Regions from separate parts of the Arthrobacter sp. CJ23 genome, predicted to be linked through region 4. Evidence: riboswitches for the same ligand, from Rfam matches in the RefSeq annotation. Region 4 holds a riboswitch; each other region holds the start of a gene.
The links. Region 4 has a riboswitch for thiamine pyrophosphate ahead of NVV90_RS18940 (ECF transporter S component). Riboswitches for the same ligand answer to the same signal wherever they lie in the genome.

Region 1 (2,193 bases), 1.4 Mb from region 4:
TGTCCGGGAAGGTTTCGATATTGACCAGCGTGGGGACGATCGGCACACCCTGGCCGACCAGCCGCGGGATGTGCCGCGGGAGCAGGCCCGTGGCGTGCTCGATGCAGTCGATCCCGGCGTCGAGCATGTCATCGATGGTGTCCTCGGCGAAGCAGTGCGCCGTGACGCGGGCGCCCTCGTCGTGCGCGGCGGCAATGGCGTCCTTGACGGTCGCGGCCGGAAAGCAGGCCGCCAGGTCACCGGTCCCCCGGTCGATCCAGTCGCCCACCAGCTTGACCCAGCCGTCGCCGGCACGGGCCTGCTTGCGGACGGCCTCCACGAGGTCCGCCGGTTCCACTTCCTCGCCCAGGCCCCGGATGTAGCGGCGGCTCCTGGCAATGTGGCGCCCCGCCCTGATGAGCCGCGGCATGTCCGGCCGCTGCTGGATCCAGCGTGTGTCGCTGGCCGAGCCGGCGTCACGGATCAGCAGAGTTCCGGCGTCGCGGTCTGCCGTGGCCTGGGCCAGGGCGGTCCCTTCGTCAACAGCGCCGCCCTTGCCGAGGCCCACATGGCAGTGCGCGTCTACGAAGCCGGGCACCACCCAGCCGTCCAGCACCGCGTCCGGTTCCGCGGCCGGCCGTTCGAACGTCAGTAGCCCGTCCACGGACCAGAGCCCGCGACGCTCCTGCTCGGTCCCGGTGAGCACGGTTCCGCTGAATTCGATGATGTTGGCCATGGGGAAATCCTAATCCGGCCGGGAAATCCTGGTCCGGCCGCAACATGACTGCTCTTGACCCCGGGCATGGCGGCGGCTGTGGTAGCTTCGTCTACGACCACACGGGGGCCCTTGCATGGGCTGAGATCAGGCTGACGCTGCCTGCGACCGTTGAACCTGTCCGGGTAATGCCGGCGAAGGAAGTGAGTAATCCTTGAGCACCACAGAAACACAGCACAGCCCTGCCCAGAACGAGGCAGCAGCGGTCACCCAGTCGCTGAAATCCCACTCCTTGGCGTACCTCGAGGACCCCGCCAACGGCATCCGGGTTCCTGTCACGGAGATCGCGCTGGAGCCCTCCCCCAACGGTGAAGCCAACGCGCCTTTGCAGGTGTACCGGACCGCCGGTCCGGGCAGCGACCCCGTGGTGGGGCTGGAGCCGTTCCGCTCCGCCTGGATCGAAGCACGCGCCGACACCGAGGTCTACTCGGGACGCGAGCGGAACCTGCTCGACGACGGCAAGTCCGCCGTGCGCCGCGGCGCAGCCTCCGCGGAGTGGAAGGGCGCGCAGCCGGTGCCCCGCCGCGCCGTCGAGGGCAAGGTCGTCACGCAGATGCACTACGCCCGGCAGGGCGTGGTGACGCCCGAGATGCAGTTCGTGGCACTGCGCGAAAACTGCGATGTTGAACTGGTCCGCAGCGAAGTGGCCGCCGGCCGCGCCATCATTCCCAACAACATCAACCACCCGGAATCCGAGCCGATGATCATCGGCAAGGCCTTCCTGGTGAAGATCAACGCCAACATCGGCAACTCCGCCGTCACCAGCTCCATCGCCGAGGAAGTGGACAAGCTGCAGTGGGCCACCCAGTGGGGCGCGGACACCGTCATGGACCTGTCCACCGGCGATGACATCCACACCACCCGCGAATGGATCATCCGCAACTCCCCTGTTCCGATCGGCACCGTGCCGATCTACCAGGCGCTGGAAAAGGTCAACGGCGAGGCCAACAAGCTCACCTGGGAAATCTTCCGCGACACCGTGATCGAACAGTGCGAGCAGGGCGTGGATTACATGACCATCCACGCCGGCGTGCTGCTGCGGTACGTGCCGCTCACGGCGAACCGCGTCACGGGCATTGTCTCGCGCGGCGGGTCCATCATGGCAGGCTGGTGCCTGGCCCACCACGAGGAGAACTTCCTCTACACGCACTTCGACGAGCTGTGCGAGATCTTCGCCAAGTACGACGTCGCGTTCTCCCTCGGCGATGGCCTGCGGCCGGGAGCGACGGCGGACGCCAACGATGCTGCCCAGTTCGCCGAGCTGGACACGCTGGCGGAGCTCACGCAGCGCGCCTGGGAATTCGACGTCCAGGTCATGGTGGAAGGTCCGGGCCACGTCCCCTTCCACCTGGTCCGCGAAAACGTCGAACGCCAGCAGGAACTCTGCAAGGGCGCCCCTTTCTACACCCTGGGCCCGCTGGTCACGGATGTGGCCCCCG
Region 2 (2,193 bases), 990 kb from region 4:
GCTACGCGCCTACCCTGCACGACCGTGCCTTGCTGGGCCGGATCGCGGTGATCGAATTCCAGCACTTCGAACTGGTCAGCGCCCGGCTCGAAGAGCTGGGCGTAGATGCCGAGGAAACCATGCTGCCGTTCCAGCGTTCCGTGGACCACTTCCACGAGCGCACCAAGCCGGGCGACTGGTACGAGTCCCTGATGAAGGCCTACGTCATTGACACCGTGTCCTCGGACTTCTACAAGTCAGTGTCCGAGTTCCTCGACGCGGACACCCGTGAGGTGGTTGAGCGGATCCTGGTCTCGGAGGAGTCCACGGCCGTGCTGCGTGATCTGCTGCAGCGCGCCCTGGCAGAGGACCCGCGCCTTGCCTCCCGGCTGGCACTGTGGGGCCGCCGTCTGGTGGGCGAGGCCCTCACCCAGGCCCAGCGCGTCAGCATGGAACACGCCCTGCTGGGGCCGCTGCTCAGCAGTACCGGCGACGCCCGGGAAACCCTCGGGAAGCTGACGGCGGACCTCGCCGAGCGGCACGCCCGCCGGATGACCGGGCTCGGCCTGACGGCCTGAGCGGCCTCGCGCCCAAGCGCATGAGCGGTGAGGGACTGACTGGCTACCCGGCGTCGAGCGCGGCGAGCAGTTCCCGGGCGGCCGCCGTCGGGTCCGCCGCTTCGGTGATGGCACGCACCACCACGATCCTGTCGGCACCCGCTGCCACGACCTGCCCAACGTTTGTGAGGTCGATGCCGCCGATCGCGAACCAGGGCAGCAGCACGCCGCCCACGGTCTCCTCATCGGCCCTGCGCACGGCTTCTTTTGCATATGTGACCAGCTCCAGGCCGACGGCGTCCCGACCCGGCTTGGTGGGCGTTGCCCAGACCGGGCCCACGCAGAAATAGTCCAGGCCGCTGCGGCCCGGGGCGGCTGCGATCGCGGCATCGATCTGCTCCGTGGTGTGCGTGGACAGGCCGATCACCGTGGGGTCGTGGAGGATGTGCCGGGCCGAGCGCAACGGCAGGTCCTTCTGGCCGATATGGAACACCGGAGCCCCGGAAAGCAGGGCAATATCGGCCCTGTCGTTGACGGCCCACAAGCGTCCGTGACGGTGGGCCACCTTGTGCAGGACCTCGAGAAGTTCGAGTTCCTCGGCCGCTTCCAGGGACTTGTCGCGGAGCTGGATGATGTCCACGCCGCCTTCGAAAGCGGCATCGACGAAGTCTTCGAAATCGCCCTGCGTCTTGCGGGCATCGGTGCAGAGATAGAGGCGGGCCGTGGTGTGGACATCGTGCTGGGTCATGGAGACAGCGTAGTTCCTTTACACTGGGCTGGTACTGCGGGAGCCGCAGTGGCGGTCACAAACGCCACGCGGCTGAGAGGGCTTCAGCGCCGACCGCTTGACCTGATCCGGCTAGTACCGGCGTAGGGAAGGAGCCCCATGGCTGACACAATGCAGAACCGTCCCGGCACCCTGCACGCGGACGTCGCCGTGATCGGCGGAGGCATCATCGGGCTGGGCATCGCCCTGGAGGCCCGCAAAGCAGGACGCTCCGTAGTCCTCATCGATCCCGCACCGGCCACGGGCGCCACGTACGCCGCGGCCGGCATGCTGGCCCCCGTCAGCGAACTGCACTACCAGGAGGAAGACCTCCTGGACCTCATGCTGGAGTCCTCGGCGCTCTGGCCGGAGTTCGAACGGACGCTGCCGGCGGCGTCGGATCCCGGGGACGCGGCCCTTGGGACCGGATACCGCACGACGGCGACCCTCGCCGTGGGTGCCGACGCCGCGGACCGGCGGGCGCTCGCCGACCTCCGGGACGTCCAGCTGGCACACGGACTGGCGGTGGAACCGCTGGCGCTCCGCGAAGCCCGGAGCCGCGAACCCTTGCTGAGCCCACAGATCTCCTGCGCCTTCGTCATCCCCGCCGACCACCAGGTGGACCCCCGCAAGCTCGCCCGCCGGATCCTGGCGTCCCTCGCCAACCACGGCCTGGGAGATCCCAGCTGGGTGGCCGGGGCAGAGGATGGCTTTGCGCTCCGCGCCCGGGCCGCGTCACTCCTGTGGGAGGACGGCCGCGTGGCCGGGGCAGTACTGGAGACCGAGACGGGTCTTGGGGGCGGAACCGTGACCCAGCACGGAACCGTGGTGCGGGCTGCGGAAACTGTGGTGGCCAACGGCCTCGGCGCCGCCGCCCTGGCCGGACTCCCG
Region 3 (2,193 bases), 1.5 Mb from region 4:
GCAGATGGTCCACGTAGGACTTGGTGACGGGCCCGGTGGCCGCCTCCACGTTCCGGCCGGCCAGCCAGTTCCGGTGCAGTTCCGACTCCACTTCCAGGCACTGCTGGGATCCGCTGGCCCAGAAGAGCTGCTCAGCCTCGGTGGGGGCCAAGGCGCCGGCCCTGGCCAGGACCCGTGAGTAGCCGTTGAGATAGAGGGCGTCCTGGGCCAGGTAGTAGGCAAACTCGCGCTCCGGCAGTTCGCCGGACTGCAGCCCGCGGATGAACTCCAGGCCGTAGATGGCCTGGAGCTCGGGCGAGGCGTCCCGCCACAGCTGCGCGGCGTACTCCCCCGGCCTCAGCGCGCGCTCCAGCTGGTGGAAATGGTTGACGGGGCCGTTGCCTTGGCCCACTTCGAGCCTTCCGGAGGTGGCCAGCGCCTCCTGCAACCAGGGCTTGACCTCCTGCAAGGACGCTTCCCAATCGCCGTGGCGGACCTGGGCCGTGGCCATGGCCGCGGACAGGGAGCACCCCGTGCCGTGGCTGTTCCGGGTGTGGACCCTGGCTCCGGCGACTTCCACCACGTCCTGCCGGAGCAGGCCCGTGGTGTTGACGAGGGCATCCGGGCATTCCATACCGGGCAGGTGCCCGCCCTTGACCAGCACGGTGTTGCCGCATTCCGCCGCCAGCCGCTTGCCCTGGTCCAGGGCCGCGGCCCAGTCGGAGGCCTCCGGCTCGCCCAGCAGCATGGCCAGCTCCGGCAGATTGGGCGTGATCAGGTCCGCAAGCGGCAGCAGGGCCCGCAGGGCGGTTTCGGCCGATTCGCGCAGCAGCCGGTCGCCGCTGGTGGCCACCATGACGGGATCAAGGACCACGACGGCGGGCCGCACCTTCTGGAGCCAGCGGCGGACCTCGTCGATGACGGCCACGTCGCCCAGCATGCCGATCTTGACGGCATCCACGGCGATGTCGTCGCTGATGGCTTCAAGCTGCTGGCGCAGGAATTCCACCGGCGGCACGTGGACGCCGGTGACGCCCTGCGTGTTCTGGGCGGTCAGGGCGGTGACGGCAGCCATGCCGTAGCCGCCGTTGGCCGCGATGCTTTTCAGGTCCGCCTGGATACCGGCCCCACCGGACGGATCGGAACCGGCGATGCTGAGCACCCTGGGGATCCTGCGGCCCGTGGAGGGAAGCGGGTAGACAGTCGAATAGGACGTTGAAGTCATGAAAGACATCCCTTCGCCGGTGCTAACCGGACAGGTTCAACGGGTCTGGATCTCAGCCAGGCTTGTGCCGGCACCCCGTGTCAGATCCCTAGCGTAGCCGACACGTCCGGCGCCCCCGGGTTACCCGGACATTGTGACCCCGGGGCTCCCGTCCCCTGGGCCGTGTAGCCAACGGGCCGGATACAGCAAGGCCCCGGCAGGGTCCGCGTTGTGCGGAGCCTGCCGGGGCCCGGTGCTGCTGTGAACGGCCTGCCCGGAGACCGGCCAGCCTAGAGTTCGGAGGCCGGGACGCCGACGCCGAGGATGATCGGCTCGTTGGCCTGCGCCGCCTTGGCCGATGCCTTCACCGCTGCCGGGGCCTTGGCCTCGTGCGTGGTGCCGCCGGCGGCCGGCGGGGCCACATCGTGGTGCTCCACGGTGGTCTCGTTGGCTGCGCCCTGGGCGCGGCTGGCGCTGCGGTTGCGGCGGCCACGCCGTCCGCGGGAGCGGGACGAGCCCTGGGCTTCCTCAGCCGCCGCGGCCTGCGCCGTGGCGGCCGGCGCTGTGGCGGCCGGCGCCTTGGCAGCGGGTGCTTCGCCCAGGTGCTGGAAGGCCTCCGCAAGGAGGTCCAGGCTCATGGCCGGCGCAGTGGACGCAGCGTCCTCGGAGTGGTCCACGAACGGCAGCGCGACCTCCTCGCCGCCGAAGCGCAGCACGGGTGCCGTGCGCACATCGTGGGAACCGGCGTCGGTGGCTTCGGCAGCCTGTCCCGCAGCGGAAGCCGCAGCGGCAGCAGCTTGGTGCAGCTCGTCGTCGTGCAGGTGCGCCGCGTGGGCAGCGGCCGCGATGTTGGCGAGTGCGGCGCGCGTTGCCTCGGCCTTCGCCTGGCGCACCGGATCAACAGCTTCGTGCGCTGCGGCCGGTGCCACAGGAGCAGCCTGGGCCGGGGCCGGAGCCTGCGGCGCCACGGGCGCGTCGATGACCAGGCCGCCCTTGCCGCGGCGGCGCTT
Region 4 (2,193 bases):
CCGGGTCCTGCTGCATGAGCCCGGCACGGCCCCGCTGCCCGCGCGGTGCGGCGCCGTCGATCAGCAGCGAGCCGCTCTCGTCGGCGTCGTCGTCATCCCCGCCCAGCACGCCGGCCAGGGCATGCAGCAGCGTGGACTTGCCGGCGCCCGAAGGCCCCAGCAGCAGCACGCGCTCGCCCGGCCCGATCTCAAGGTCGAGGCCCTGGACGGCAGGGGTGGAGCGGCCGGCGTGCCGCCAGCCCCACCCCCGGGCGGAGACTGCGGCAGGCCGGCCCGCAGTGGAAGCGGCGTCGGAAACCGGCATCAGGAGAAGACAGGCTCCGAGAAGGCCTTGCGGGAGGCGAACGAGCTCAGAACACCGGTCCTGGCCAGGCCACGGGTGGCGATCCAGGACAGCGCACCGGCGATGATTGCGCCGGAGATCGCGCAGAACACGATGTAGGCGGCCTTGTCGCCGGCTTCATAGGCGATGTTCCAGCCCCACGGCGCGAACGAGTCGTTCAGGCCGCAGAACAGGCCCGCACCGGCGCCGGCCAGCAAGGATACCGGCAGATTGAACTTCTTGTAGGCGAAGGCGGCGAACACCAGTTCCGCGCCGAGGCCCTGCAGCAGCCCGGAAATCAGCACGGTGGTGCCGTACTGGGAACCCATGATGAGCTCGCCCGTGGCGGCGACGGTTTCGCAGAACAGGGCCGCGCCCGGCTTGCGGATGATAAGCATGCCCAGCACGGCCGGAATCATCCAGCCGCCGGCGATCAGGCCGGTAAGGGGCGGGTACGTGGCGTTCATCGGTGTGGAGACGAGGGCCGCGCCCTGGGACCATGCCCAGAAGATCACGCCGCCGGCGATGGCGATCAATGCCGCCACCACGATGTCCACAACGCGCCAGTTGTAGCTGGCTTTCTTAAAGCTTGCTGTTGTCATTTCTGCCTCCTGAGTTACAGGAGGGGAAAGTGTTCCCCGGCTTCCGGACGGCCTGTGCCGCCCGCGGATCCGGACACTCTGAGAACTCGACTCCCTTACGCCGGTACTAACCGGATCAGGTTCGAGGGTCTGCGGCTGTCCGCACTCTCAGCGCCCTTCCACCGGCTGCATCCCTGCAGTGCCCGACGGCGGCGCTCCCCTGTCGTGATAAATCTGCCCTGATGGGCGTTCTCCAGTTTACACCTCGGGGCAGTTCCGGGCTTTTGGGGAGGGTCATATTGGGGGCGGGACGAGGTGGGTGCGATTCTGCTGGATCATCCGGGCCCTGACTCAAGTGCGGCCCGTCCTGGCGCGGGGGCAAGGGCAAGCCTGAGAGAATGATCCAGCAGAACTGCCGCAGCGAAGGGGCCCCATGACCAGCACAGACGGAAGCAACGGCGTCACGCCCCGGAACCCAGTGCCTGGAAGGACGGCGCCAGAACGTCCCGCCCCCGGCAGCACCGTGCCCGAACCGAGGCTCGCCGCGAGCGTCATCCTCCTGCGTGATGCCCCGGGCGGCCTCGAAACCTTCGTCCAGCACCGTGTGGCCACCATGGACTTCGCCGCCGGAATGGTGGTGTTCCCCGGCGGACGCGTGGACGCCGCGGACAAGGCCGGCCGGGAGTACCCGGACGGGCTGCTGGATGCCCACGCCCAGGACTGGAAGCTGGCTTCGATCGGGGCCGGCGCAGGCTCCGCACAGGCCCGCGCCGACGCCGGAATGGTACTGGCCGCAGCGCAACGCGAAGTGTTCGAGGAGGCCGGGCTCCGGCTTGACGCCGCGGACCTTCGCCCGTGGGCCAACTGGGTCACCCCGCCGGACATGCCCAAGCGCTTCGACACCTACTTCTACGTGGCCCGTCCCGCGCCGGGAGCCGAGCCGCGGCACCAGACCACGGAGGCGTCGTCGTCGCTCTGGATGCCGGTCCGCGACATCCTGGCCGCCGAAGAGGCCGGGAGACTGAAACTCATGCCGCCCACCTTGTTCCTGCTCAAGGAGGTAGGCGCGCTGGGGGGCGTGGAGGCCGTCTGGTCCGCCGAGCACCCGATCGTCCCGGTACATCCCGCCGCAGGTGCCATGGCGGCTTTCCTGAAGGGCCGCACGAACCGCCGCTAAGCCGCCGGGGCGGTGATCTCCGCTGCTCCGCCGCTCACGACGATTCCGCCGCTTGGAGGAATGTCGACGGTGAGCACGCTCGGACGGCCCACGTGGCTTCCCTGGTGCATCGC

Region 1: linked by a shared signal. The riboswitch ahead of thiC (phosphomethylpyrimidine synthase ThiC) and the one ahead of NVV90_RS18940 (ECF transporter S component) in region 4 are both predicted to bind thiamine pyrophosphate.
Region 2: linked by a shared signal. The riboswitch ahead of NVV90_RS14295 (FAD-dependent oxidoreductase) and the one ahead of NVV90_RS18940 (ECF transporter S component) in region 4 are both predicted to bind thiamine pyrophosphate.
Region 3: linked by a shared signal. The riboswitch ahead of thiD (bifunctional hydroxymethylpyrimidine kinase/phosphomethylpyrimidine kinase) and the one ahead of NVV90_RS18940 (ECF transporter S component) in region 4 are both predicted to bind thiamine pyrophosphate.

Annotation. Positions count from the first base shown of each region.
Region 1 covers NZ_CP102950.1:2,823,252-2,825,444, forward strand. Annotated here, with positions in the region: gene NVV90_RS12580 (amidohydrolase family protein) at 1-715, opposite strand, end outside; TPP riboswitch at 807-914, shown strand; gene thiC (phosphomethylpyrimidine synthase ThiC) at 909-2,193, shown strand, end outside.
Region 2 covers NZ_CP102950.1:3,205,546-3,207,738, reverse strand. Annotated here, with positions in the region: gene NVV90_RS14305 (ferritin-like domain-containing protein) at 1-557, shown strand, start outside; gene thiE (thiamine phosphate synthase) at 601-1,284, opposite strand; TPP riboswitch at 1,311-1,430, shown strand; gene NVV90_RS14295 (FAD-dependent oxidoreductase) at 1,423-2,193, shown strand, end outside.
Region 3 covers NZ_CP102950.1:2,661,265-2,663,457, forward strand. Annotated here, with positions in the region: gene thiD (bifunctional hydroxymethylpyrimidine kinase/phosphomethylpyrimidine kinase) at 1-1,204, opposite strand, end outside; TPP riboswitch at 1,196-1,292, opposite strand; gene NVV90_RS11770 (Rne/Rng family ribonuclease) at 1,474-2,193, opposite strand, start outside.
Region 4 covers NZ_CP102950.1:4,198,169-4,200,361, forward strand. Annotated here, with positions in the region: gene NVV90_RS18935 (ABC transporter ATP-binding protein) at 1-304, opposite strand, end outside; gene NVV90_RS18940 (ECF transporter S component) at 304-924, opposite strand; TPP riboswitch at 999-1,135, opposite strand; gene NVV90_RS18945 (NUDIX domain-containing protein) at 1,337-2,080, shown strand.